2 regions of the [Clostridium] colinum genome follow, and region 2 is predicted to be linked to the other one. Evidence: predicted binding sites of a transcription regulator. Region 2 holds the regulator's gene; the other holds the start of a gene.

Region 1 (15,695 bases), 590 kb from region 2:
GTATACCAGATACAACAGTAGTAGCATAAGCACCACCCATTAAAAAGCTACCTATACCAAATGGTAAAGTTAAAAGAAATTGTATACCAGTTATAATACTATTTTCAATCCAAACAAAAACAGGTCCAACAATAGCTAATGTAAGATATCCTGTTATAAATACACTAACAAGAGGTGTAACAAATAAATCAAACATAGGTGGTATTATTTTGTGTAATTTTTTTTCTATTACACTTAAAATCCAAACTGCAATAATAACAGGTATAACGTGTCCTTGGTAACCTATCATGTCTATTTCATAAAGACCAAAAAATACAGATTGAGTATTTAAAACACCTTCAGATGCAACAGTCCACGCATTTTGTAGGTCTGGATGGATCATTAACATACCTATAACAGCTGCTAAATATTGATTAGCTCCAAAAACTTTACCAGCACTAAAAGCTATTAATATTGGTAAAAATACATAAGCTGTATTACTAAATAATTTGGCAAATACATACATAGAGCTAGATGTATCTATATTTAAAAAGTTATTATTAACCATAAAGTTAAGAGCTTCAATTAAGCCCATTAAAAAACCACTAGCCACAATAGCAGGTATTATAGGTACAAAAATATCACCAATAGTTTTTATACCTCTTTTAAATATATTTTGTTTTTGAGCAGAAATATTTTTTATTTCTTCTTTGGAAGTTTCTTCTATACCAGCAATTTTAATAAATTCTTCATAAACTTTATTTACAACACCAGTACCTAAAATTATTTGTAATTGTCCAGAGGCTAAAAAAGCACCTTTAACACCGTCAATATTTTCGATAGATGACTTATCTATTTTTTCGTTATCTGATACAACTAATCTAAGCCTAGTTGCACAATGGGCAGCAGATATTAAGTTATCTTTACCACCAATTTTATCGAAAATTTCTTTAGCAGTATTATTGTAATTCATTTTATTCACTCTCCTTATGAAATCGGTTTCATATTTTTTAAACACATTATATAATAATAATTTTATTTTGTAAATGGTATTTTTAGATAAAAATTTATTATAAAATAAAGGTAGTTTTTTTAGTATAAAGGTTATAAAATTATATAAAAAAATATATTTATTTTTAGATATTTATAAACATATTATTTTATGTTATAATTAAATATAATAATTTTGTTATGAAAGTTGGTGTTATTTTATGGAAACCATAGAATTTTTAACATTTAGAGAAATTATTTTTTGTATAATATTATCTTTTATTATATTAATTTTTTTAAAAGTATTTTTATTTTTTAAAAAATTATTTGGTGATTATGAATATCCTATAAAAGTTTTTAGTTCTATGATTAAGGATTTTTATATAGTTTTTCATAAAGAAGCAATAGCTTTTAGAGGGAATATATATAAAAGAGGTATGATAATAAGAGTAATAACTTCTAAAAAAAAGGTATATGAAGGAGAATTTGTAGGATTTAATGGCAAAGATATGATTTGTATTATTACAAAAAACTCAATAGTTACAAACCATATAAAAAATATAAAAGATATTATTTTAATAAAAGAATAAACAATTAATATTATTTTTCGTATAGTATGTTAGTAGACTTAGGAGGATTAGAAAAATGAAAAAGAACATAAAAAAATTTATAATTTGTACAACATTATCAACAATGTTTTTATCTAATAGTGTGTATGCATATACAAAAAAGAATGTCTCTGTAAATATAGACAATATGTTACAACCAATAAAGTCTAATGTTATAAATAAAGATGGACATACATTAGTAGCTTTTAGAGATTTATTTGAAATGTTAGATGCAAAAGTAGATTGGAATGATGTAAAAAGAGAAATAACTGCAAAAAAAGATGATAAAACATTAATTATAAATGTAGATACTAATAAAGCAAAATTAAATGATAAATATTTAGATTTGCCTGTTTCTGTTGAAATAATAGATGGAGCCACTTATGTACCACTAAGATTTGTATGTGAAGCTTTTGATATGAAAGTGGAATGGGACAGTGAAAAACAAAAAATAGCAATAAATACTGGAAAAAAAGGATACATATATTTAGATGATTTATATACAAAAGATAACACTAAAACATTATCTCAAGAAGAAGCTGTTAAAACAGCACAAAGTAAAAATTCTAATATAAAAAATTTAAATGATGCTATCGAATATAGTAAAAAGGTATCTTTTGATTTAAACGAGAAAATTGTAGGACAAAATTATTATGACCCAGCAATAGAAAGTATTTTAAGAAATATAAATAGTTTAGATGCACAAGTACAAGACAAAGATATTAATCAAAAAATAATTGAAGACAGTATAGAATTAAGCGTTATTAGTGCTGCGGCTAATATAAAAACAACTAAACTTAACATAGCTAGCTTAGAAAAAAACATTGAAGCAAATGAAAAAAATATTGAAGCTTTAGAATTAAAATATAAATATGGTATGATTTCTGAAAATAAATTAAAACAAGCTAAAGATACACAAAAAAATAATAAATTAAATTTAGAAGCATTAAAAAGTTCTTTAAAAACGCAACAACAAGTATTAAATAATATATTAGGTCAAGATTATGACATAAATGTAGACATAAAATTAAAAGACGATTTTAATGAAATAGATAAAATAGATATTGAAACATACACAAAAAGAGCTAAAGAAGGAGATATATCTATCCAGTTACTTAAAAAGAATTTAGAAAGATTAGAAGAAATAAGAAAAAATTATAGTCACACATTATCTGAAGAAGATAAAATTAAAGCGGATAATGATATAAAAACAGCTCAAAGAAAATTAGAAGATGCTAAAACAAATATGGAAAACCAGTTAAGAAGTAGTTATGATAATTTAATAAAAATGAGAGATACAGACAAAACTTTAAAAAGAGATTTAGAAAAATCAATTGATGAATATAACAAAGTGGCGGCAAATTATATTAGTGGTAATGCAACTTTAAATCAAGTTAAACAAGCAGAGCTTGGTATATTAAATGTAGAAAAACAAATAGAACAAAACAAAATAAACTTTGCAACTTCTTTATATACTTTTGAAAAACCATATTTAAGTAGCCCTTCAAGTAAATAAAAATTATTTAAGATTAACTGTAAATAATTAGAAAGTAAAAAATGTATAATTTTAATACCTTTGGAAAATATCTTTATATAAGGAATTTTTCGGAGGTATTTTTTATGTCAGGATATAAGGTTGAAATATGTGGAGTTAATACAAGTAAATTGCCTATATTAAAAAATGAAGAAAAAGAAGAATTGTTTAAGCGTGTTCAAGCTGGAGATGAAAAAGCAAAAGAGGAATTTATATATAGTAACTTAAGGCTTGTTTTAAGTGTTATAAAAAAGTTTTCTAATCGTGGAGAAAATATAGATGATATATTTCAAGTTGGTGTAATAGGGCTTATAAAAGCTATAAATAATTTTGATGTAAATCAAGGTGTTAAACTTAGCACATATGCAGTTCCTATGATTATAGGTGAAGTTAGAAGATACCTTAGAGATTATAATTCTATAAGAGTTAGTAGGTCTTTAAGAGATATAGCTTATAAATCTTTACAAACAAAAGAAATGCTTATTAATAAAAATTGTAAAGAGCCTACCATAGAAGAAATAGCTAAGGAACTTAACATAGATAAAGAAGACATTATAGTAGCTTTAGATGCTATCCAAGAGCCTATATCTTTGTTTGAACCAGTATATAATGATGGAAGTGATTCTATTTTTGTTATGGACCAAGTTAAAGATGATAAAAACAATGATAACCAATGGGTAGAAAATATTAGTCTTAATGAAGCTATGAAAAAACTTAATGAAAGAGAAAAATATATTATAAAACTTAGATTTTTTGAGGGTAAAACTCAAATGGAAGTGGCTGAAGAAATAAATATTAGCCAAGCACAAGTTAGTAGATTAGAAAAAAGTGCTTTAAAAAATATGCGTAAATATATGTAGGAGATAAAAATGATAGATAATGGTATAAATGTAAAAGTTATAAATACTGATAAATTTAAAACTATATGTATTGCTTTTCTTTTAAGACAAAGCTTAGATAGAAAATATGTAACTTATAATTCTATTTTATCTAAAATTTTAACTATGGGATGTGAAAAATATAAAACTATAAGAGATATAAATATAAAAATAGAAGAAATGTATGGAGCATATATTCATAGCGATATATTAAAAAAAGGTGATAATCAAATAATTGAAGTGTTGATAGAATTTTCAGAAGATAAAGTGTCTTTAGAAGAGGCATTTTTATTTTTAAAAGAAATAATATTAAACCCCTTAGTAGAAAATGAAGGATTTAAAAAAGAATATTTTGAAAAATCTAAACAATTAGTTATAGATACAATATACTCTAGACAAAATGATAAAAAAGAACTTGCTAAAGACAGATGTTTAGAAATTATGTGTAAAGATGAAAAATTTGGCATTTTAGCAGATGGATATATAGAAGATATTGAAAATAATAAAATTGATAATAAAAACCTTTATATGCATTATAAAGATATTTTAAAAACTTCTAATATGGATATAGTAGTTATTGGAAATATACAAGAAAGAGATGTAAATAATCTTGTAAAAAAACATTTTAATATAGAAGAAAGAAATTGTAAAAATATAAATTTTGATTTTGTATATAAAGATAAAATAAAAGAAAAAAATGTAATAGAAAAATTTAATATAACACAAGGTAAGCTATGTATGGCATTTAGAACAAATGTAGAGGCTAGTAGCAAAGATTTTATAGGACTTTTAGTAGGAAATGAAATTTTAGGCGGAGGCTCTGGGTCTATGCTTTTTAATAATGTTAGAGAAAAAGAAGGTCTTTGCTATTACATTAACTCTTTTATATTAATGTTTAAAGGAATAGTATTTATACAAAGTGGAGTAGATTTTGATAATTATGAAAAAGCTATAAACAACATAAAAGAAAATGTAGAAAATGTTGTAAATGGAAATTTTGATGACAATCATATACAGGTTGCAATAAGCAGTCTTTGTAAAAAATATAAGTCTATAGTAGATTATAATACTTCTACAATAGATTATTATTATACTAATTATTTAGCTAATGTGAAAATGAATATAGATGAAATATTAGATAGTATAAAATCTGTAAAAAAAGAGGACATACAAAAGTCTTTTAAAAATATATGGCTAGATACTTGTTATTTTATGAAAGGTGATGAAAATTGATAGATAATATTATATATGAAAATATAAATGGAACAACTTTAGCATTTATACCTAAGAAACATTTTGTAGAAAAACAAGCTATGATTTGTTTTAAATATGGGTCTATGCATAATAATATAAAAATTGATGGAGAAAATATAAATTTACCAGCTGGCATAGCACATTTTTTAGAACATAAAATGTTTGAAAAAAAAGATTATAATGTTTTTGATAGATTTAATAAGTTAGGAGCAAATGTAAATGCATATACTAACTTTTTATCAACAACATATTACTTTAATTGTGTTGACAATTTTTATGAAAATTTTAATGAATTATTAAATCTTGTTAGTAAACCACATTTTACAGATGAAAATGTAGAAAAGGAAAAGCCCATAATAGAACAAGAAATAAAAATGTATGATGATGACCCATATTGGAGAGTTTTTTTCAACCTTATGAAAATAATGTATGATAAAAATAATACTATAACAAATGATATAGCAGGAAGTGTAGAAGATATAAAAAATATAAATTCAGATATGATTTATAAATGTTATAATAGTTTTTATACAAAAGATAATTGTATAATAATATGTTGTGGAGATTTAGATGATAAAATAAAAATAGAAAATAGCATATTAAAAAATTTAAATATAAATGAAAAAAAGACAGGAGTTATACAAAAATATGAACAAAAATATAAAAATATGTCAAACTATGTAGAAAAGAAAATGGGAATAAATCAAAAAATTTTCAATATAGGCTTTAAAAATTTTCAAAAAAATGGTACAATATTTGATAAAATAGTAGCTAACAAATTATTTTTAGATATTATTTTTGGAAAAAGTTCATTATTTTATGAAAAGTTATACAGTAGAGGTATAATAGATGATACCTTTGGGTTTGACTTTAATAATTTTGATGAAAATGCATCATATATATTTTCTGGTATTTCTAAAGATCCTAAAGAAATTGTAAAGTATATAAATGAAGAAATAAATAAAGTTAAAAATAATGGCATTTTTAATGAAGATTTTAATAGAATAAAAAACAAACATATAGGAAATTTTGTAAGAAGGTTTAACATTATAGACAATATTGTATCTATGGAGGCAGATTACTTTTCTAATGGGTTTAATATAAAAAGTTATTATAAATCATTAGAAAGTGTAACATTAGAAAATATACAACAATCTTTAGAATATTTTGAAAAAGATGCATATTTAAGTGTTATAAACTAAAATAAAAATTAGGGGGGATTATTTTGACGCCAGAAATATGGTTTGTAAACTTAGGAATAAAAATTGATAAGCTAGATAGAGTTGCATTTACTATTTTTGGTATAGATGTATACTGGTATGGTATTATTATAGCTTGTGGTGTTGTTTTAGGGCTTACTGTTACATTAAAAGAAGCTAAAAGAACAGCACAAGATATAGATTTTTATACAGATGCTGTTATAATATCATCAATTATAATTATTTTATTTGCAAGGTTATATTATGTAATATTTTCTTGGGATTACTATAAAGACCATTTAAATGAAATATTTTCTATAAGAAATGGTGGCATAGCTATATATGGAGGAATTATAGGGGGTATTTTATCTGGTATAGTTTTATGTAAAGTAAAAAAGCAAAACTTTTTTAAGGTGGCAGATACATTTTCTTTTATGACTATAATAGGTCAAATAATGGGTAGATGGGGAAATTTTGTAAATAGAGAGGCCTTTGGTGGATATACAGATTCATTATTTGCTATGAGATATTTAAAAGAACAAGTATCTAGCATACCTAAAGATGTGTTAGACAAAGTTATAAATATAAATGGTGCTGAATATATACAAGTCCACCCAACATTTTTATATGAATCTTTATGGAATATAGGAGTTTTAATAGTTTTACTTATATTTAGAAAACGTAAAAAGTTTGATGGTCAGCTTATGGCTATATATTTTATAGGATATGGTATGGGTAGATTTTGGATAGAGGGTATGAGAACAGATTCTCTTATGATATGGAATACTAATATTCCAGTTTCTCAAGTTCTATCTGGTATATTAGTTATAGTATTTACAATATACCTTATCATAAATTTGAAAAAGAGTAAAAACTATAGTGATATGGATATTTTATTGAAAAGGAGTGAGTAAAATAAAAAGTGGTATAATACAAAAAATAGAAGATGTTCGATATATATTAAATAAACAAATAGAAAATAATGATAACAAAGAAAGAATATTAAAAACTAGCATTAGATTAGATAAATTAATTAATATATACTATACATATAATATAGATACAATTTAAAAATAAATACTTGCAAAAGATAAATTTTTATGATAATATGTTTGTGATAACCTATGTTCAGAAAATGGATACTCCAACCTTTTCTTAGCATTAGGAGTTTATTTATTTTATGGAGGAATTTAAAATGGAATTTAACAAAAAAGAAATAGTAGCAAAGTTTGGTAGAAATCCAGAAGATACTGGGTCTCCAGAGGTTCAAGTAGCTTTATTAACAGCTAGAATTAACCACTTAACAGATCATTTAAGAACTCATAAAAAAGACCATCATTCTAGACGTGGGCTTTTAAAAATGGTTGGTCAAAGAAAAGGTCTTTTAAATTATATTAAAAATAAAGATATAGTTAAATATCGTGAGTTAATTGCAGAATTAGGTTTAAGAAAATAATTTATTTTAAGGATTTAATAGATATTAATCTATTAAATCCTTTTTTTGTTGTAAAATTTTAAGAAAATAATTAATAATTATATTAATTTAAACTATTTTTATTTAAAAATAGTTTTTTGGAAAAAATAATAAATTATATAAAAAAATATTGCCTTATATTACAAATATGTTATAATAAAATTGCTATAGAAAAGGAGAGATAATAGTGAATTTTAAATTAAAAGGTTTTTTTCGATTTGGTCCATCACATATTATTGTTTTTAGTTTTTTTATTGTAATGATTATAGGTGCAATGTTATTAAGTTTACCAATAGCAAGTAAAAATGGGGAGAGTATTAGTTTTATTGATGCTATGTTTACAGCAACATCTGCTGTTTGTGTTACAGGGCTTGTAGTTGTAAATACTTTTAATTATTGGACTTTATTTGGAAAAATAGTAATTTTAATACTTATACAAATAGGCGGTTTAGGTTTTATGAGCTTATTTACTATAATATTAGTTGTGCTTGGTAAAAAAATAACGTTAAGAGGAAGAATATTAATACAAGAATCTTTTAATTTATCAACTTTTAAAGGTATGGTAATGTTTTTAAAAAAGATTATAAAAGTAACGTTTTTAATAGAGGGTATTGGAGCTTTAATATTATCTATTAAGTTTATACCAGAATATGGCTTTATAAAAGGTATTTTTAAAGGAATATTTCATTCTATATCAGCTTTTTGTAATGCTGGATTTGATATATTAGGCGATAACAGCTTAGTTCCTTATAAGACAGATTATGTTATAAATATAACTATAATGTTATTAATTATATTAGGTGGTTTAGGGTTTACTGTTTTATTAGATATTGGAAAATGGATTAAATATAAAATAGCAAAGTTAAAAAAGAAGAGTGTAGAATTATTTGTAATGTCTGTTCATTCTAAAATAACTATTACTATGACAGTTATATTAATTATATTAGGAGCTATTTTAACATTTGTTATAGAATATAACAACCCTAAAACGTTATTAAATATAAGAATTGATGAAAAAATATTAGCATCAACATTTCAATCTGTTACATTAAGAACAGCAGGATTTGATGCAATAGGACAAGTAGATTTAAACTACGGTTCAAAATTTTTGGCTATAATATTAATGGCAATAGGTGGTTCTCCTGGAGGAACAGCTGGAGGTATAAAAACAGTAACTATAGGTGTTATGGTATTAGCAGTTATATCTGTTATAAAAGGTAAAGACTGTATAACAGCATTTAAAAAGACTATAAGTATATCTACAATGCAAAAAGCATTATCAATTATTATGATGATGATGACACTTATTTTTATTGCTACAATAATTTTGACTATAACAGAAAAAGGCATAGGCACTAAATTTGAATTTATAGATATTTTATATGAAGTAGTTTCAGCTTTAGGAACAGTTGGTTTATCTACAGGTGTTACGTCTAGTTTATCATTTATAGGTAAGATTGTAATAATACTTTGTATGTTTATAGGAAGGCTTGGACCTATAACAATAATATTAGCATTATCATTTAGAAAACCTAACAAAAAAAATGTTATACATTATCCAGAAGAAAAAATAATTGTAGGATAATATTTGGAGGATAAAATGGGAAGAAATAGACAATTTGCAGTTCTTGGTTTAGGAAGATTTGGACAAAGTTTAGTAAAAACTTTAATAGAAAATAATTGTGACGTTTTATGTTGTGATAAAGATATAGAAATAGTAAATGAAATGTCAAAATATGGTTGTCATGCTATACAAGCAGATGTTACAGATGTTCACGTTTTAGACCAATTTGGAATAAATAATTTTGATGTAGTAGTAGTTGCTATTGGTGAAGATATGGAAGGAAGCATATTGGCTACTATGATGGCTAAAGAGTTAGGAGCTAATTTTGTTATAGCTAAAGCTAAAAATGAGATACAAAAATCTATATTAGAAAAAGTAGGGGCAGATAGAGTTGTATTTCCAGAAAGAGATATGGGCGTTAGAATAGCGAATACACTTATAACAACAAACATTATAGATTATATAAATTTATCCGATAAATTTGCAATTGTAGAAATAGAACCACATAAAAATTGGATAGGTAAGTCTATTTTAGATAGTAATATTCGTGCTAAATATGGATTAAATATAGTAGCTATAAAAAGACATAATGACATAATAGTATCACCTTTACCAAATGAGATAATACAAAAAGAAGACATATTAGTAGTAGTAGGTAGAAATGATGTTATTCAAAAAATAAATAATTAATATTTAGGTGAAAAAATTGATTACAAGCGAGAAAAATAAAATAATTAAAGATATAATAAAATTAAAACAAAAAAAGGAAAGAGAAAAAACAGGAAAATTTTATATAGAAGGGGAACGTATTATAGATGAAATACCTTCTAATATAAAGATAGAAAGTTATATTTTTTCTGAAAAATTTTATAATCAAATATTAAATATGGAAAAATATAAAAACTCAGAAAATATAGTAGTATCGGATAATATATTTAAGAAAATTAGTGATACTATAAATCCACAAGGTATAATGGCTATTTGTCATATACCTAAAAATGACCTAAAAAATATAAAAATAAAAGATAATAGCTTTTTTGTTATTTTAGATAGAATATGTGACCCTGGTAATATGGGAACTATTGTAAGAACAGCAGAGGCACTTGGTGTTGATGCTATATTTTTATCTAAAGGGTGTGTAAATTTATATAATGACAAAGTTATAAGAGCTACTATGGGGTCTATTTTTCATATTCCTATTATTGAAAATGAAAATGTATCTATTTTAATAGAATATTTGCAAAATAATAATGTAGATATAGTTTGTACATATTTAGAAGGAGGAGAAGCACCTTACAATATAGATTTTAAAAAGTCAGTAGCTATATTAATTGGTAATGAAGCAAATGGTGTATTAGAAGAATATAAAAATAAGGCTAATAAGCTTATAAAAATACCTATGGTTGGCAATGTAGAATCTATGAATGCGTCTATATCTTCTGCTATTATTTTTTATGAAGTTTTAAGTCAAAGATTAAAGGAGTGATATCTTTGCAAAGAATAGACTGGGATACATATTTTATAGAAATAGCTAAAGTTGTTGCTAAAAGGGCTTCTTGCTTTAGAAGGCAGGTGGGAGCTGTTATAGTAAAAGATAATAGCATTATATCTACTGGATATAATGGTGCTCCTAAAGGTATTTTAGATTGTTTTGAAATTAATAAATGTATTAGAAATGATAAAAATATACCTAGTGGTAAAAATTATGAAGAGTGTATGTCTTTACATGCAGAAAATAATGCTATAACACAATGTGCGTCTAATGGTGTATCTTGTAAAGGAGGCACTATTTATATAACGCATAGTCCTTGTTCTATGTGTTTGAAACAAATAATAAATGCAGGTATAAAACGTATTGTTTCTATAGACAAATATCCAGATGAGCTTAGTGATAAACTTATAAAAATGTCAAATATAGAGTTTGTATTATTTAAAGATAAGGAGTAAAATATGAATAAATTAACAACAACTATTTTTGAAAGAGCATATCAATCTTATTTATGTGGTGGAGATGTTTATACATATAGATTTGAATCTAAATCTTGTTTAATGATGAAAAAATATACAGAAGCAATAAAATATTTAGAGGATAACGGATTAGTTATTGTAAAATTTATGTCAGAAGATAAAGTTAAGTTATCTCTTACAGATAAAGGGATAGAATATGGAAATTCAATGTCAGTATAAAATATATTTTTATTAAAATTCTTATGAGGTAAATCTTATAAGAATTTATTTAATATTTATTTTAAATTTTTAAGGAGGAAAATATGAAGTATATTGAAGAAAATGGTAAAATAATAATGACAGATTTTGAAAGTTTTAATATAGAAGAAATATTAGAATGTGGACAATGTTTTAGATTTGAAAAAATAGAAAATATGCATTATACAATAATTGCAAACAGAAAAGTTTTAAATATTCGACAAATTGATAATAAGGTAGAATTTTATCCTTGTACAAAAGACGATTTTGAAAAAATATGGATAAATTATTTTGATTTACAAACAGACTATAACAAAATAAAAAAACAATTAGAAAATGATGAGATTGTAAAAAAAGCAATAGAATATGCAGATGGTATAAGAATTTTAAATCAAGACTCTTTTGAATGTCTTATATCTTTTATAATATCTCAAAATAACCGTATACCTATGATAAAGCAAGTTATAAAAAATATATCTGAAAAATATGGAGAAAAAGAAGGCGATTATTATATCTTTCCAACAATAGAACAATTAAAAAAAGCAACACCAGAAGAGCTAAAGCTATGTAAAACAGGATTTAGAGATAAATACATATTAGATGCAATACAAAATATAGAAAATGGTGTAGTAAAATTAGAAGAATTATATAATATACCTTCTCAAGATGCTAAAAATGAACTTTTAAAAATAAAAGGTGTTGGAACAAAAGTTGCAGACTGTGTTTTATTATTTTCATTAAAAAAGAATGATGTTTTTCCAACAGATGTTTGGGTAAAACGTGTTATGGAATATTTTTATTTTGATGAAAAAGACACATCAATACAAAAAATACATAATTTTGCTAAAGAAAAATGGGGAGATTTGGCAGGATATGCTCAACAATATTTATTTTATTATGCTAGAAGTGAAAAAATAGGAACAGGCAAAAAATAAAGAAAATAAAAGATAAATAAAGAAAATAAAAGATTATATTATATATAATATTATAAACAAGTTAATTTAGTTAAATATGGATATTGCATAAAATTATATATTAAATTAGTATATAGTTATAGTTAGCACTCCATAAATAGTAGTGCTAATAATTTAATTTAATATAGAGGTATTAAGCATAAATTATATATAAATATACATATAAATATGCTAATACATAAATAATGTTTTGGAGGTAAAAAAATGAATATTAAACCATTATCAGATAGAGTTGTTTTAAAACATTTAGAGGCGGAAGAAAAAACAAAAGGTGGTATTATTTTAACAGCAGGTGCTAAAGAAAAACCTCAAGAAGCAGAAATATTAGCTGTTGGACCTGGAGCTACTGTTGATGGTAAAATTGTACCTATGCAAGTTAAAGTTGGAGATAAAGTTCTTTATTCTAAATATTCTGGAACAGAAGTTAAAGTTGACGGAGAAGAATATATTATAGTTAAAGAAAGTGATATATTAGCAGTTGTTGAATAATTTATAACAGATTATAAAAATATAGTTTTTTAGGAGGATATTTTAAGATGGCAAAAGATATTAAATATGGTGTTGATGCTAGAAAAGCTTTAGAAGCAGGTGTTAATAAACTTGCAGATACAGTAAAAGTTACTTTAGGACCTAAAGGTAGAAATGTAGTTTTAGATAAAAAATTTGGCACACCTTTAATTACAAATGACGGTGTTACTATAGCTAAAGAAATAGAGCTTGAAGATGTTTTTGAAAATATGGGAGCTCAACTTGTAAAAGAAGTTGCTACAAAAACAAATGATGTAGCAGGTGATGGTACTACAACAGCTACTGTTTTAGCTCAAGCTATGATACAAGAAGGACTTAAAAACATAGCAGCTGGTGCAAACCCAATTATTTTAAGAAAAGGTATGTCTAAAGCTACTGAAAAAGCAGTTGAAATAATAAAAGAAATGAGCCAAAAAGTAGATGGCAAAAACCATATTGCAAAAGTTGCATCTATATCTGCAGCAGACGAAGAAGTAGGAGCTATGATTGCAGATGCTATGGAAAAAGTGTCTAACGATGGTGTTATCACAGTAGAAGAAAGTAAAACTATGCATACAGAGCTTGACCTTGTAGAAGGTATGCAATTTGATAGAGGATATTTATCTGCATATATGGCAACAGATATGGATAAAATGGTGGCAGAGCTAGAAGACCCATATATTTTAATAACAGATAAAAAAATATCTAACATTCAAGATATTTTACCAATATTAGAAGAGATTGTTCAAACAGGAGCAAGACTTTTAATTATAGCAGAAGACATAGAAGGCGAAGCTTTAACTACTCTTATTGTTAATAAATTAAGAGGTACATTTAATTGTGTTGCTGTTAAAGCACCAGGATTTGGAGATAGAAGAAAATCTATGCTTGAAGATATAGCTATTTTAACAGGTGGTACTGTTATATCAGACGAATTAGGACTTGATTTAAAAGAAACAACAATGGATATGCTTGGACGTGCTAAAACAGTTAAAGTAGACAAAGAAAATACTATAATAGTTGATGGTGCTGGAGATAAAAACTTAATAACTAGCAGAGTAAATCAACTTAAAGAGCAAATAGAAGCTACTACATCAGAATTTGACAAAGAAAAATTACAAGAAAGACTTGCTAAACTTGCAGGTGGTGTTGCTGTTATAAAAGTTGGAGCAGCAACAGAAATGGAACTTAAAGAGAAAAAATTAAGAATGGAAGATGCTTTAGCAGCTACTCGTGCAGCAGTTGAAGAAGGTATTATAAGTGGTGGTGGTTCTGCTTATATCCACTGTATACCAGAAGTATCTAAAATTGTAGAAGAACTTACAGGAGATGAAAAAACAGGAGCAAATATTATACTTAAAGCTTTAGAAGCACCTCTTCGTCAAATAGTAAATAATGCAGGACTTGAAGGCTCTGTTATAGTTAGCCAAGTTAAAGGAAAAGGAGCTAATTATGGATTTAATGCTTTAACAGGTGAATTTGTAAATATGATAGATGCAGGTATATTAGATCCTGCTAAAGTTACAAAAAGTGCATTATTAAATGCTAATAGTGTTGCCTCTACTGTTTTAACAACAGAAGCTGTTGTTGCAGATATAACAAAAGAAGAACCAATGATGCCAGGCGGAAATCCAATGGGTATGATGTAATAAAATAAAATTTAGTTATTATTAATTAAATTAAATAAATATAAGAGTTATTTAATTTAGTTGTATACTGTTTTAGTGATATAAAAAATATTACTAAAAATAGTATACAACTTTTTTGTTTTTATATTTTAATTAAATGAAAAATATTATATATAATAAAAATATATTTAATTAAGTATATTTTTAATAGTAATTATAAAAAATAAAAAAGTACTTGCAATATGTTAAATGTTATGATATAATCACAAGGAAAAATATAACACACATAAGCTATTTAGTTTAAGGGGTGCTTTTTAAGTCTTAAACAAGGCTTATGGAGGAATAACCATAGGAGGAAATTAAAATGGGCGTAATTTCAATGAAACAATTATTAGAAGCTGGGGTTCATTTTGGACATCAAACTAGACGTTGGAACCCTAAAATGGCAGAATATATTTTTGCTGAAAGAAATGGTATTTATATCATAGATTTACAAAAAACTGTTAAAAAAGTAGAAGATGCTTATCAAGCAGTTTTTGACATTGCTAAAGAAGGTGGAGAAGTTTTATTTGTTGGTACAAAAAAACAAGCTCAAGATTCTATTAAAGAAGAAGCTATTAGATGTGGTATGTACTACGTAAACGAAAGATGGTTAGGTGGTATGCTTACTAACTTTGAAACTATCAAAACTAGAATACAAAGATTAAAAGACCTTGAAGCAATGATTGAAGATGGTACAATGGATTTATTACCTAAAAAAGAAGTTGCTAAACTTATGCACGAAAAAGAAAAGCTTGATAAAAATATTGGTGGTATTAAAGAAATGAAAAAAATACCAGAGGTTATTTTCATTGTTGACCCTCGTAAAGAAAGAATAGCTGTTCAAGAAGCGCATAACTTA
Region 2 (15,695 bases):
AAAATGTTCTATAAACTGTGTTATTATACCTGCTTTATTAGCTATAATATGCTATATTAATTTTGATAAATATTTTGAAATATTTCATAAAATATTTTTTAATAATGATTATTGGATATTTGACACAAAAAAAGATCCTATTATAAATATACTACCACAAGAATTTTTTAAAAATTGCAGTATAGTTATTTTTATCTTTGTATTATTAGGTTCATTATTTTTATATATAATATATAAGTTTATAAACCGTAAACGTTAAAATAGTGATTTGCCCTCTAACCATAGGCTAGAGGGTATTTCACTATTTTTAATTAACCATCTATAATATCATCATTATTTGTAGCACCTTGGTTACCCATATCTCCCATATTCATATTAGGATTGCCACCGGCTTCTTGATAAAGTTTTGTTGAAAAGTCATTTATAAATTTTGTAAAGCTTTCTGTTGCATTTTTTAATGTTTGAGTATCTGTTTCGCTCATAGTTTCTGCAACCATTGGGCTAGATACTGCTTTTAAGTTATCTATTTCTTTTTGAAGTTCAGCTTTGTTTTCTTCAGATACTTTGTCGCCTATATCTTGTAAAACTTTTTCCCCTTGGAAAATTAAACTTTCAGCTTCATTTTTAACATCAACTGCTTCTTTTCTTTTAGCATCTGCTTCTGCATATTGTTCTGCTTCTTTCATAGCTCTTTCTACTTCTTCATCACTTAAATTTGTGCTAGAAGTAATAGTTATGTTTTGTTCTTTACCAGTGCCTAAATCTTTAGCAGAAACAGTAGTAATACCATTTGCATCTATATCAAATGTAACTTCAATTTTTGGTATACCACGTGGAGCAGGAGCAATACCATCTAATTTAAATTGACCAAGCTCTTTATTATCTCTAGCCATAGGTCTTTCACCTTGTACTATACGAATATCAACAGCAGTTTGATTATCAGCATAAGTTGTAAATGTTTCTTTTTTATTAGTAGGAATAGTAGTATTTCTTGGTATTAATACAGTAGAAACACCACCTGCTGTTTCTATACCTAAAGATAAAGGAGTAACATCTAAAAGTAATATACCGCCAGCGCCTTCATCTCCTGCAAGTTTACCACCTTGTATAGATGCACCAAGAGCAACACATTCATCAGGGTTTATACCTTTAAAAGGTTCTTTTCCAGTAATTTTTTTAACTTCTTCTTGTACAGCAGGTATTCTTGTAGACCCACCAACTAATAATACTTTATCTAAATCACTAGCTTCTAAATCGGCATCTTTTAAAGCATTTCTAACGGGTTCTAATGTAGCTAAAACTAAATCGTGAGTAAGTTCTTCAAATTTAGCTCTAGTTAAAGTTAAATCAATATGTTTAGGTCCATCTTGATTCATAGTAATATATGGTAAGTTAATGTTTGTTGTAGTAGCAGATGATAATTCCTTTTTAGCTTTTTCTGCGGCTTCTTTAAGTCTTTGCATAGCCATTTTATCTTGTCTTAAGTCCATACCTTCAGCTTTTTTAAATTCTTCTGCAAGATAGCTTATAATTTTTTCATCAAAGTCATCTCCACCTAAGTGATTGTTACCACTTGTAGCTAAAACTTCAATAACACCATCACCAATTTCAATAATAGATACGTCAAAAGTACCACCACCTAAGTCATATACCATTATTTTTTGTTCCTTTTCATTATCAAGACCATAAGCTAATGCAGCAGCTGTTGGTTCATTAATAATACGTTTTACATCAAGACCAGCAATTTTACCAGCATCTTTTGTAGCTTGTCTTTGACTATCTGTAAAGTAAGCAGGAACTGTAATAACCGCTTCTGTAACAGTTTCTCCAAGATAGCTTTCAGCATCTTTTTTTAGTTTTTGTAAAATCATTGCAGAAATTTCTTGAGGAGAGAATTTTTTACCATCATTTTCAAATTTATAGTCAGTACCCATATGTCTTTTAATAGAAATAACTGTACCATCTACATTTGTTACAGCTTGACGTTTAGCAGTTTCTCCTACTAATCTTTCGCCAGTTTTTGTAAAACCTACAATAGAAGGAGTAGTTCTAGCACCTTCGCTATTAGCTATAACAACAGGTTGACCACCTTCCATAACAGCAACACAAGAGTTAGTTGTACCTAAATCTATACCAATAATTTTTCCCATTTTTATTTCCTCCTTAAAAATATATCTATATATTTAATTAATTTGCAACTTTAACCATACTAGGACGTATAACTTTATCTTTATATTTATATCCTTTTTGCATAACTTCGGCTACAACATTTTCGCCTAATGTATCATCTTCTATATGAAGCACGGCATTGTGTATGTTAGGGTCAAAGCTTTCGCCAACACCGGCAACTTCTTCTATACCCATATTTTTAAATGTTTCAACCATTTGGTTAAATATCATATCTATACCTTTAAACATAGCACTTTCTTTATCTTCATCTGTAGTAGATAAAATTGCTCTTTCAAAGTTATCTAATATAGGTAGTAATTTTTCAATAGCATCTCTTGTACCATTTTCATACATAGAGGCTTTTTCTAAATTTGTTCTCTTTCTAAAATTATCAAATTCTGCCATACTTCTTTGGAGCTTATCTAAATATTCTTTAGAAGATGCTTCTGCTTTTTCAAGTCTATCTTTTAAGTCATTTTGGCTTAATTCTTCAACAATTTCTTCAGTTATTTGTTCTTGTGTATCTTCATCTTGTTGCTTAGTTATTTCGTTTTGTTCAATGTCTTTTTCCATTACATTTTCCTTTCTCCTCAATCAGATGATAAGGTTTTTAAAACATTATTTATATTTTTAACAATTTCATCTAAAAGACTAATAGTTTTTGCATAGTCCATACGAGTTGGAGCTATAATGCCTATTGTTCCAGTAGCACCAGCTATTTTATATTCTGTTTTTACAATGCTACAATCTTTAAATTCTTCAACAGAGTTTTCTCCGCCTATTAGTATTTGGATAGAATTGTTATTTTCATTATTGCCACTTAATATATTTATAAGCATATCCTTTTCTTCTAAAGATTGAAAAATTGGTTTAGCTTTTTCTATATTACTAAATTCTTTAAAATCTAATATATTGTTTATACCACTTGTATAAAACTTAATTTTTTCTTCGTTATCGTCTTTAAATATTTGTTCAAAAACTTTAACTATTATTTGTTCTCCTTCAGATATAATATTTTGTTTATCTTTATTAATTTGATTTTTAATTTCATCTAAGGAAAATTCGTTAATTATGTTGTTTATAGTAGAAGCTATACTTAATAAATCTTGTACAAAAAATTCTTTATCTACAGGTATTATATAATTTTTTACATTTTTATTTTTTGTAATAACAATAGCAATAATAGAACTTTCGTCTAAAGGAACAAGTTGAATATGTTTAATTTCTTCTTGTTCAACTTTTGGCTTACTAATAACTGTTGCATAATTTGTAAGAGTAGATAAAGCTCTAGCAGTTTGTTCCATAAGATAATCCATATGATTTATATTGTTTACAACAATATCTTTTAAAAAGTCTACTTCTTCTTTACTAAGGTCTCTATGTTCCATAAGAGTATCTACATATAACCTATATCCTTTGTCAGAAGGTATACGTCCAGAAGAAGCATGTGGCTGTATCACAAGTCCTAAATCTTCTAAGTCGCTTAGCTCATTTCTTATAGTAGCACTGCTAATACCTAAATCGTATTTTTTGGCAATTGTACGAGATCCAATAGGTTCTCCGGTTTCTATATAATCTGTAATAAGAGCTTCTAATATTTTAATTTTTCTATCATTTAATCTCAAAAAAACCACTTCCTTAGGAACAAAAAACATTTAATTGTTAGCACTAAACATTTACGAGTGCTATCAACTTAACATAACCTTATCACTATTTTTAAAAATTGTCAAGTATTTTTTTATAATTTTTTTAAATATTTTTTATATTATTAGACATTAAAAGCAAAAATAATACAAAAAATGTATAGTCTTAATACTAATAATAAAATATTATATATATTATATCCTTATAATAACTATAAAATGCAAAAAATATAAAAATTAATTAAAATACTATTATAAATTTTAAAAATTTAGACTAAGTTAAAGGCTATCAATTTTTGATAGCCTAAATAAGTATTAATTTATATTATTTTTTATTAATCTTTAGATACTAAACTAAATAAATCTGACAATGAACCACTATGACTTGGACCAATAACTTTATTATCTGGTGATGCACTAGGTTTTTCGTTTATTATATTATTAGGTTTTGGTTCAGCTTTTTTATCCACTTGTTTTTTAGAACTATTAGTAGACATTATATTTTTATTAATTTCAGTAAAATTATATTCTCGAGGTTCGGATGAATGTATAAACCCCAAAGAATCTTTATAATATAACTTTAATGTATATATGCCTTCATATTTTTGAGTTATAGACTTTATTGTACCATCTTTTTGTTTTATACTATAACTTCCAAAAGTAACATTTAAAGGCTCTTTTGATGTTATAGTTTTTAGAGGGTATACTACAAAAGGGTTATCATCTGGATATATAACTAAAGTATATTCAAAAGTTTCATTTTTATTTGGATTATCCCAAGTTATGTTATATGTTGGTTCATTATTAAGACCTATATATCCAGTAATATCATTTAATTTTGGTTTATTTGGTATTTTAGGTTGGGACACAGTAAACCCACCTATAGATATTAAATAATTGTATAATCCAGCAACATCTGCAGCTAAAGGCAAATATGGATTTAATTGAGGCTTTAGATTAAAACTATGTATATTATCATAATTTTTTTCATTATTTTTTAATATTTCATCTACAGATTTAAAATCATAAGATTTTCTTGCAGTAGATGACCCTAAAAGTTGAACATAATCATCTGCCATTATTTCCATAATGTCCCAATGATATAAATAATCTTTTTTATTTACATCATATATAACAGGGTTACCTTCTAATTTTCTAATGTTTACATAGTTTGAATCTTTTAAATTATGATAATATATATTTTCAGTTTTCATTAAATTATAAGTCATATAATGATGACCATACTCGTGAGATAGTATATAGGCTATTTTAGGAATGGTATTTAGTCTATCTCCATTATAGATATTAATATAGGCATTATTGCCTAATATATATTCATTGTCTTCTAGATATATATTATCATAATAAAATCCATTTACCCCTTCTGGAGAGTTGGGGTATATATATATATCGCTTAAATTGTCAAATTCTTCTCCGTGGAAATTATTTAAAAGCTCTGCATATAAATCTTTTAACATATTTTTGGTCCAACTTTTACTATAACTAGTTATTGTAAGGTTATTAACTGTATATGTAGAATAAATTTTAAGATTATCTGCCAAAGTAGAGCATTTAAATAAAAAAATAACAAAAATTAAGCTTATTAGATTTATTTTGAAAATTTTCATAAAAATATCACCTTTAATTTTTTTATTAATAAATATTATACATTAAATTTATTTAAAAATAATTACAATAAAATTAAAAAAATATTACAAAAATTTTTAAAGCATAGTAAATTACTATAAATATGTATAGTTTAATAAATGGATAAATAAATTTTTTACTTATAAACAAAACTTTTTTAAAAAATTTACGTTTTTTATATTGTAATTAAAAATATTGGGAGGTATTAATATGAAAAAATTTATTAGTGGTTTATTAATTGGAGGTATTATAACAACTTCTGTTACAGCTTTTGCTGCTAATATGGTAAATATGCAAGCAGTTTATTCTATAAAAAGCCTTATTGTAAATGGTGTTGATACAGGAAAAGGAAACACTGCATTTGTAAGTAATGGTACAACATATGTTCCGTTAAGAACTGTAAGTGATGCATTAGGACACAAAATTTCTTGGGATTCTAATACAAAAACTATTTATATAAATACAAATGATAATGTAAATAATAGCGGTGAACCTACAGATTTACCACCAGTAAATAATAATTCTACACCAAATAAACAAGGGGCAACATCTTCTTCTAACAATAGTTGGAAAGGTAAAAAATTAATTAGTATAGAAACAGCTAAAAATGCAGCTATTAAAGCTGTTGGTGGTGGAAATGTTATTTCTCAAGAATCAGATATTAATGACAATGATGATTTACCAACATATGATTTTAAAATATCTAAAAATAATAAAATTTATGAAGTAGAAGTTAATGCTTTAACTGGACAAGTTAAAGATTTTGATATAGATTAATATTATTAAAATTTTAAATAAGATTAATTTATATAAGGATATAGTATAGCTATATCCTTATTTTTTTATTATTACAATTAAGGTATGACTTAATTTTGATAAATTTTAGGAATACCTGTTTTTGAATACGGAAGTATTCAAAAAATTGATTATTAATTATAATAATAATTTTTAAACTAAATTTATAAATTATTTTGTTTTAAAATATTAAAAAAAATCAATTTATATAAAATAATGTCAAAACAATGTTGACTTTTTTAGTTGGGTATGATAATATATTTATAAAGATTGAAATAAATAATTGTTATTATATATTTTAAGGAGGATTTTTTATGTTAGATTCAAAAACTATTGAAATTATTAAAAGTACAGTTCCTGTTTTACAAGAAAGAGGAGTAGAAATTACAAAATATTTTTACAAAACAATGTTTGAAAACAATCCAGAAGTTAAACCTATGTTTGATATGGATAAGCAAAAATCAGGAGAACAACCAGTAGCACTTGCTAATGCTATTTTAGCGGCAGCTAAAAATATTGATAATTTAGAAGCTATTATGCCAGCGGTAAAATCTATTGGAGAAAGACACGTAGAAGTTGGTGTTTTAGCAGAACATTATCCAATAGTTGGTAAAAATTTACTTATAGCTATAAAGGATATGCTAGGAGATGCTGCAACAGACGAAGTTATGGAAGCTTGGGAAAAAACATATAATGTTTTAGCTGATGTATTTATAAATGTAGAAAAAGATATGTATGATTCTAAAAAATAATATTTAAAAATTTTAATATATATAGTTAGGTTGTAGACACAAAGTCTACAACCTTTTGTCATATTAACAAAGCTATCACAATTAGTATATAAAAATTTAGATAGACTTAAATTGTAGACAAGATATTTGGGATTAATTTTTTTATTTTTATGCTTTGCATAAAATTTCTAATCACAAGACGGGGCTTTGCCTTGGATTGTGTAAAAAGCTAGATTTTTAGGGGCTTTAGCCCTTGTGCCAAGAAATCAGCTTTTTTCATACAGTAGCTCAAAAGTCTATCTATTAAAATTTAGATAGACTTTTATATAAACTTATCTTACTACAATATAACTTTTAATATTGTTATAAACATTTGAAGCATTATTAGCTTTAAAAAATTCTTCTAACTCTTGTAAAGAACCAAAATTATCATCTTCTCTATATTTAATAATTTTATCTATTAAAGTATCTGAAATACCGTTGTTTAACGAACGAAGTTCTAGCTTAGATGCTGTATTTATATTTGTATATAGGCTAATTTTATTATTAATATGCGACACATTAAAAGGTAATTGACCTGAATGTCTTATAGGTCTTTTTTGTATTATGTTGTAGGCCTCTGTTGAATTTATACCTTGAGCATACATTTGTTCTTTTGTAGCAGTATTAATGTTTACATATTCATCTTTATTTTTATCAACGCAAAGGGCATCTTTAAATTTGTCATAATCTGTTGAACCTATTATATCTTTTACTTCAGATTTTTGGTAAAACTTTTTATTTTTGATTTTTTCCGCATTTGTTTTACTAAATACAGAGTTTAATTCGTGTATATTTTCTGTATTTAAGTTGGTAAATACATTAAGGTTGTCTTGTAAATAATGTATATCTTGTTCAGTAATATTATTTGTGCCAAGCTTAGAAATTTCCATTAAAGTTTTGTATGTATATCCATTTTTTCTATAATTTATAATATCATCTGCTAAATAATAAGAAACATCAGCATTTGTAAGATAATATTTACTAGATAAGGATATATTAGCTCTAGCATAACTTTTGCTTACATCAATGTTAGATACATCTTTAGTAGATATATAATCAGATATTTTGTTATATGTATCTTTTGATATAACACTAGATAAATCACTAACGGAAGTAAATTCTTTTTTATCACGTTTATTCATTATTTTTTGAATATTGTCATCAGATAATTCATTTAATGTTTTTAATTCAAATTCATTAGCTTTATTAATATTTGTACAAACTGTTAAAGCGTGTTTATTTTGGTCATATATTTTTTTAGTAAAGCCTTTAACAAATTTTATTTCTTGTATGTTAGAAAAAGGATTTTTCTCTCTATATTTTATAATTTCTCTAGAAAGGTCGCTAGATATACCTTTTAAAAGTTTTTCTAACTGAGATTTTGTAGCAGTGTTAATGTTTACTTTATCATTAGTTTGTATAATATTACTACTACTAGAGCCAGTAATACTAGAGTAATTGTTGTTTTCAAATCTCCACATACCAAGTGAATTTTGTTTTGCACTATCTTGAGAAGCTAAAAGATTGTTGTATGAATTAGTTTTTCCTTGAGAAGTGTCTATTACAGCATATCCATTTTGTATAAGTTCGTTATTTATATTTCTACCGTTACAATATACTATCATATAGTTAAATTTACTACCGTCATAAGAATAACCATCTTTTGTAAGGGTAACATTTTGACCTAACAAAGAGCTTGTTAAATATTCATAACTTGTATCAAAGCCTTTTGTATTTACTCCTTTTAATTTAACATAAGCTGTATCATTGTTTGGCAGTTTAACTTGTATTGTATCTCCATCTAAAACTTGTAAAACAGTAGCAGAAATATTGTTTTCAGTTATTTCGTTAATTTCTTTAGCATATGTAGGTATATTAAAACAAAATATCATACTAAAGATTAAAATACTTAAAATTGTATTTTTTAAAAATTTCATAATATCACCTATATTTTAATAAAATTTTTTTATTAGTGTAAAATATAGAAAATATGTAATTTTACACGTAATTAATTATATTATATCAAAAAAAATATATTTTTTCTATAAAAAATTTAAAATACATTACATTTATATTAAAATTTTTAAAAAAGTTTGAATTATAAAATATGATATTATATAATTTATATAATAATTAATATATAGGTGAGAAATATGAGAAAGCATAAAAGAGGCAAAAAATATTATAAATATAGAAATTATATAATTATTTTTATTTTAGTTGTTATAAGTTTTATAGGCATCTTATATACGTTTAAATATTTTAATAAAAGTAAAGATTATGTTTTAAAAATTAATAGAGAATACATATCAAAAGAAGAATTTTTATTATATTTAGATGAACAAGAAAAGATTTTTGAAGAAATAGGTGGTGTAGATATATGGGAAACAGATTTTGATGGGATACCTGCTAAAGAGGTAGCTAAAAATAATACAATAGATTATATAATATTTTTAAAATCTGTAGTTTATCAAGCTAATAATTTAGGTATATTTTTAACAGAAGAAGAAAAACAAAATTGTGATAAAGAAGCTATATTAGTAAAAAAAGATATAGAAAGCCGTAAACCTAATGTTATTATACCATTAGATATATGCAAAAAATTTAAAAGAGAAATGTTAATAGAACAAAAAGTATATGAATATATAACAGATAGTTTTGTTGTAGATGAAAAGGACTTTCAAAAATATTTTAATAACTATATGGAAAAAAATATTAATATTATTAATAAAATAAACTTAGATTATATTTTTATAAAAAATAATGATACTTTTGATGCTAAAAAAGAAGCAGAAAATATAGCTAAAAGTATTAATTTTAATACAAATTTTAAAGATATAAAAGAAAAACCTTTTATTGAGGTTTATCAAAATATAACTTTAGAAAGAAATATGTTTAATAAAAATATAGAAGATAAAATTTATAAATTAAGTGAAAAAAGTATAAGTAGTGTAATAGAAGATAGAGATGGATTTTATATATTTAAAATAAATAAAATAATAAAGCCTAATGTAAATGAAATAGAAGAAATTATTAGAGAAGATTATATTTTAGATAAAAAAAGTGAAATATATAGTCTTCAAACCAAAAATTGGGTTAGTAATATAAAAGTACAAAAAAATAGTGAAATTTTGTCGAATATATGATATAATTATTAAAAATTTGGAGGTGATGTTTTGGATAATAGTGAAGAATATATAATAGAAATAAAAAATCTTTCTAAAATTTATACTATGGGTAATGAAAAAATAGTTGCTTTAGACAATATTAGTATAAATTTTAAGAAAGGTAAAATATATTGTCTTTTAGGCACATCTGGGTCTGGTAAATCTACATTGTTAAATATGATAGCAGGGTTAGAAAGATGTACAAAAGGAAATATAATATTTAAAGGTAAAAATATTGAAAAAATGAATGAAGAAGGGCTTGCTATATTTAGGCAAAAATACCTTGGGTTTGTTTTTCAAGCATATAACCTTTTACCAACATTAACAGCGCTTGAAAATGTTACATTACCTCTTGTTTTTATGGGTATAAACAAAAAAACTAGAGAAAAAAGAGCAAAAGAAATGCTAAAAGCAGTAGGGCTTGAAAGCAGGCTAAAGCATAAGCCTTCAGAAATGAGTGGAGGACAACAACAAAGAGTTAGTATAGCTAGAGCATTTGTAAATAATCCAGAAATAATATTTGCAGATGAACCAACAGGTAATTTAGATACAAAAACAACATATGAAATGATGAACCTTATAACAAGTAAATCAAGAGAACATAATCAAACTCTTATAATTGTTACACATGATTTAGAAATAGCAGAATATGCTGATGAAATAGTATATTTAAAAGATGGGCATATAATTAAAATAGAGACTAATGAAAACCCTAAAAAAGAAGTTATATATAACCAAAATGAATAGTATAAAGGAGACATAATATGAAATTTTTAAAAATATTTTTATTAGCTATTATTTTTATAAATAGCAGTTTTTCACTAGCTTTTGCAAGTGAATCATCAGATCAAGCTTCTAATAGTAAACCAACATTAAAAATGGGTGGTAATAATGCATATAGTATAGAAGTAGGAAAAGATACACAGGTTACTATACCAATAGTAAATACATCGGCAGATATAGCTTATGATGTATTTATAAAGGCAAAACCTGGAGAAAATTCTCCAGTTACAGTAAATTTTTTAAATAGCTCAGATAGAACAGATAAAATATTAAGAGGTGGTAGCCACAATGTATCTTTATCTATAAATGTAGAAAGAAATGCAACAACAGGAAAATACCCAATAACACTAGAATATAACTTTACAAGTATAGATAAACAAACATTTACAGGAAGTGATACTTTTTATATAAAGGTAGACAATGGTAGTGTAGTACCAACGGTAGCTTTAAGTAACTTAAAAGTGTCTAAAGATAGCGTATTAGTAGGTGAATCTTTTGACATTACAGCTAGCTTAGAAAATGTATCAGGATTAGAGGCAAATAGTGTAAATGTAGAGATTGTAGGGTTAGAAGAAAATAATATGTCTATTACTGGCGGTACAAGCAATGTATTTTTATCTAAAATGGCACCTAATACAAAACAACCAATATCTTTTAAATTATCAACAACAAATCTTACAAAAGAAGGTGCTAATAAGATAACAATAAAAACTACATATAGTGATGTTACAGGTAAAGAATATACAAAAGACTATTTTGTGTATGTAACAGTTTCTAAAACAGACAGTATAAAAGGTAACCCAGAGTTAAAAATAACAAGTCTTATAGCACCAACAGGAACATTTAATGTATCTCAAAGTGGTACATTTAAATTAAAAATAAAAAATGTATCTAACGTTGTGGCAAAAAATATAAAAGTTTCTACTAAATTGCCAGAAAATATTGTGCCAACATCTACTAATACATTATTTATAAGTGAAATTTTACCAAACCAAGAAAAAGAGTTATCTTTTAGCGTTGCACCAACAGCAAGTGCGGTTACTCAAACATATTCTATTGGATTTTTAGTAGAGTATAGTGGGAATAAAACACCATCTATCGAGCCTAATTCAACGCCAAATAATATTGTTATAGAGCAATATGCAGGGCTTAATGTAAATAACCCAACACCGAAAAAAGAAGGAGAAACTGCGAAAACATCTGTACCTAAAATAATTATTAGTAGATACGAATCAACTCCTACTATTGTTGAGGCAGGTAAGAGTTTTAAGTTGTCTATGAATTTTAAAAATACACATCAATCTAAAGTAGTAAAAAATATAAAAATATATTTATCAGTAGATGATAAAACAGAAGAAAAAGGAAATGTATTTGCACCAGATAATTCTAGCACTACATATTTTATAGATAGCATAGCTCCAAAACAAGAGGTAACACATACTTTTAATCTATTTGCAGTTCCAGATGCAAAGCCAAGGTCTTATACAATAAATGTAAATTTTGAATATGAAGATGAACAAGCTAATGAATATAAATCTACAGAATTTGTAGGTGTAAATGTTAAGCAACAGGCAAATCTTGAGCTTAGTGAAATAACAAAGCCAGAGGGAGGAAGTGTTTCTACTCCTATGAACATAAGTTTTCAGCTTTATAACACAGGTAAGGTAACTTTATCTAATCTTATGATAAGGCTAGAAGGTGAAGGGATAGATACATCTAGTGCGACTAATTTTATAGGAAACTTTGAACCAGGTGCAACAGAATATTATGACGGTAATTTTATACCTATGGAAGTAGGAGATAAAAACTTAAAGCTTATTATTACATATAATGATACAGATGGAAAAGAAGTAAAAAAAGTAGAAGAATTTAAAATAAATGTGGAAGAAATGCCTGTAGAAGAAAACATTGATATAGAAAATAACATAGAAGAAACAAATAAAAAATTTCCAGTAAAAATTATTGCTATAATATGTGCGATAGCTGTCGTTGTTGGTATTGGTATTTTTATATTTATAAAAAAATCCAAAGCCAAAAAGGAGTTGGATTTTAATGACTAGTATTGATATAATAAAAATGGCATTAAAAAACTTAGCAAAAAGAAAATTAAGAACGAGCCTTACTATATTAAGTGTTGTTATAGGAGCTAGTTCTATTATAATAATGGTATCTTTAGGGATTGCTTTAGATGAAAGCTTTGATAAGCAAATACAACAAATGGGCAATATAACTAATATAGAGGTAAATGCTAATTATAATGGAAAAACAGGTATAACAACAGATAATATAAATCAATTTAAACAATTAGAAGGTGTTCAAGCCGTAACACCTATATTAAGAACAGAATTAAGAATTTTATTAAATGGAGATAAATATGTAGGATCTTTTAGTGCACTAGGTATAGACCCTTCTACTGCCGATCTATTAGGATATACAGCAATAGAAGGAAGAGGATTAAATGAAGAAGACAGTGGAACATATAATGTTTTAGTAAATCCACTTATAGAATATGGATTTAGCAAAAAGGGCAAAGGTGAGCCTTATCCTAAATGGATACCTGATGAAGATGAAATAACACCCGATATGGAAAAAAGAGAACTTTTAAACCAAAAAATAACTATTACAACAGATAAAAATTATGGTAATAGTAGAAAATATTTAGAAAATGGTTCGGATATAAGAAATAATTTAAAGCATAAAACATATAAAGCAAATATTGTAGGTATTGCTAATAAACCAGAAATGTATGGAGAAAACTATGTTATAGTACCCCTTGATACACTTGAAAAAATAAAAAAACAAATAGATAAAACATATTCAGGCTCTTCATCGACAAATAATACAAAAGCAGGGTATGAAAGAGTTATTATAAAATGTAAAGATATAGAAGTAGTGCAAGAAGTAATGAATCAAGTAAAGGATATAGGAGAATTTAACGTATATTCTCCTATAGAATATATTACATCTGCCAAAAAAACTAATGCAAACATACAAGTATTGTTAGGGGCAATAGGTGGTATATCACTTTTTATTGCAGCAATAGGTATAACTAATACTATGGTTATGGCAATATATGAAAGAACAAGAGAAATAGGTATAATGAAAGTAATAGGGGCTAGAGTATCAGACATAAAAAAACTATTTCTTTTAGAGGCAATATTAATAGGCTTTTTAGGTGGAGGTATAGGAGTTTTATTTAGTCATTTGCTTTCATTTACAATAAATAAAGCAGGACCTTTTATAGTTAGTAAGATAGGTATAATTAGTATAGCCACATCTGGAGATGAAGTAGCTAAAATATCATCTATACCTTTTTGGCTTAGCATATCGTCTTTAATATTTGCAAGCTTTATAGGGCTTATATCTGGTTACTTTCCTGCAAAAAGAGCAGTTAAGATAGAGGCTTTAAAAGCTATAAAATCTGAGTAAAAGATTAATAATAAATTATAATTAATAAAAAGGTTAATTTTAAGCATATTTAATACTTAAAATTAACCTTTTTATATTATTTCCAACATTCTGTATTATCTAAGCCAATATCTTTAGCTTTAAACACAGGGTTTTTGCCTTGTTTTTTCTGATTAGTATAATCTTAAGACATTTTATAGATATACCGCTTAAAAGAAGAATAGCTATTATATTTACTATTGCCATACAACCCATAAGTAAATCGGCTAAATTCCACGCAGTATCTAAGCTCATTTGTGTACCTAAAAAAATCATTATTAAGCAAGTAAACCTAAATATATTTAATACAGTTTTGTTATTTTTAATAAATTTAATGTTAGCTTCGGCATAATAATAGTTACCAACTAATGAGCTAAAGGCAAATAAGAATATAGCTACAGATATAAAATGTATACCAAATTCACCAAAATTTGCACTTACAGCATTTTGAACAAGTTGTATTCCTCTTCCTTCAGTAACACCAGAGCATAATAAAATCATAGCAGTAGTTGAACAAATAAATATTGTATCTATAAAAACAGAGAACATTTGTACAAGACCTTGTTTTACTGGGTGAGATACATCTGCCGTAGCAGCAGCATTAGGGGCAGAGCCCATACCAGCTTCGTTTGAAAAGAGACCTCTTTTTATACCTTGCATAACACAAGAGCTTGTAAATGCACCAATGCCACCACCAAAAATAGCTTTAAAGTTAAATGCTTCTGAAAAAATATTTTTAAAAACATCTGGTAAAATATTAATATTTTTTATTGTTATAAATAGACCTAATCCTATGTATATTAAAGCCATAATAGGTACTATACCAGAAGTTATAATACCAATTCTTTTAACACCACCATATATAGTTACACCAGTTAATATAGCTAAAATAAGCCCAAGAACAACGGGAATTATACTATTAGAATAATTAGGGAAATAGTATTTTAAAGAATCTCCTATGTTGAAAGCTTGTAAAGCATTAAAGCCGTAAGCAAAACAAGCTATTAAAAATATACTAAAAAGAATACCAAGTGGTCTGCTTTTTAAAGCATTTTGAATATAATATGCTGGACCACCTCTAAAACCTTCACCATCTTTAATTTTATATATTTGTGCTAGTGTGCTTTCTACAAAGGCAGATGCACTACCAATTATTGCAAGGACCCACATCCAAAACACTGCTCCAGCTCCACCAGTTCCTATTGCAAGAGCTACACCAACAATGTTACCAGTACCAACACGTGATGCGGTAGAAATCATTAAGGCTTGAA

The links. Region 2 encodes HrcA, which represses chaperone genes, less so after heat shock. Its sites were predicted from a motif close to TGTTAGCACTCNNNNNNNNNGAGTGCTAACA; they were not measured.
Region 1: a site for HrcA is predicted at 12,741-12,771, ahead of groES (co-chaperone GroES). Genes of this name have one in related genera too.

Annotation. Positions count from the first base shown of each region.
Region 1 is NZ_OW712331.1:686,580-702,274, forward strand. It holds partial or broken gene NBW53_RS03300 (PTS transporter subunit EIIC) at 1-952, opposite strand, end outside; gene NBW53_RS03305 (hypothetical protein) at 1,191-1,559, shown strand; gene NBW53_RS03310 (stalk domain-containing protein) at 1,615-3,093, shown strand; gene sigG (RNA polymerase sporulation sigma factor SigG) at 3,198-3,971, shown strand; gene yfmF (EF-P 5-aminopentanol modification-associated protein YfmF) at 3,981-5,222, shown strand; gene yfmH (EF-P 5-aminopentanol modification-associated protein YfmH) at 5,219-6,445, shown strand; gene lgt (prolipoprotein diacylglyceryl transferase) at 6,469-7,356, shown strand; gene NBW53_RS03335 (Spo0E family sporulation regulatory protein-aspartic acid phosphatase) at 7,349-7,513, shown strand; gene rpsO (30S ribosomal protein S15) at 7,638-7,898, shown strand; gene NBW53_RS03345 (TrkH family potassium uptake protein) at 8,104-9,501, shown strand; gene NBW53_RS03350 (potassium channel family protein) at 9,517-10,170, shown strand; gene NBW53_RS03355 (TrmH family RNA methyltransferase) at 10,187-10,966, shown strand; gene NBW53_RS03360 (deoxycytidylate deaminase) at 10,972-11,427, shown strand; gene NBW53_RS03365 (hypothetical protein) at 11,431-11,667, shown strand; gene NBW53_RS03370 (DNA-3-methyladenine glycosylase family protein) at 11,751-12,620, shown strand; gene groES (co-chaperone GroES) at 12,864-13,148, shown strand; gene groL (chaperonin GroEL) at 13,196-14,815, shown strand; gene rpsB (30S ribosomal protein S2) at 15,159-15,695, shown strand, end outside.
Region 2 is NZ_OW712331.1:101,004-116,698, forward strand. It holds gene NBW53_RS00490 (TIGR01906 family membrane protein) at 1-259, shown strand, start outside; gene dnaK (molecular chaperone DnaK) at 312-2,150, opposite strand; gene grpE (nucleotide exchange factor GrpE) at 2,188-2,742, opposite strand; gene hrcA (heat-inducible transcriptional repressor HrcA) at 2,760-3,794, opposite strand; gene NBW53_RS00510 (hypothetical protein) at 4,148-5,440, opposite strand; gene NBW53_RS00515 (stalk domain-containing protein) at 5,670-6,236, shown strand; gene NBW53_RS00520 (globin domain-containing protein) at 6,569-7,006, shown strand; gene NBW53_RS00525 (helix-hairpin-helix domain-containing protein) at 7,318-8,964, opposite strand; gene NBW53_RS00530 (SurA N-terminal domain-containing protein) at 9,181-10,173, shown strand; gene NBW53_RS00535 (ABC transporter ATP-binding protein) at 10,261-10,941, shown strand; gene NBW53_RS00540 (COG1361 S-layer family protein) at 10,959-13,037, shown strand; gene NBW53_RS00545 (ABC transporter permease) at 13,030-14,406, shown strand; partial or broken gene NBW53_RS00550 (alanine/glycine:cation symporter family protein) at 14,483-15,695, opposite strand, start outside.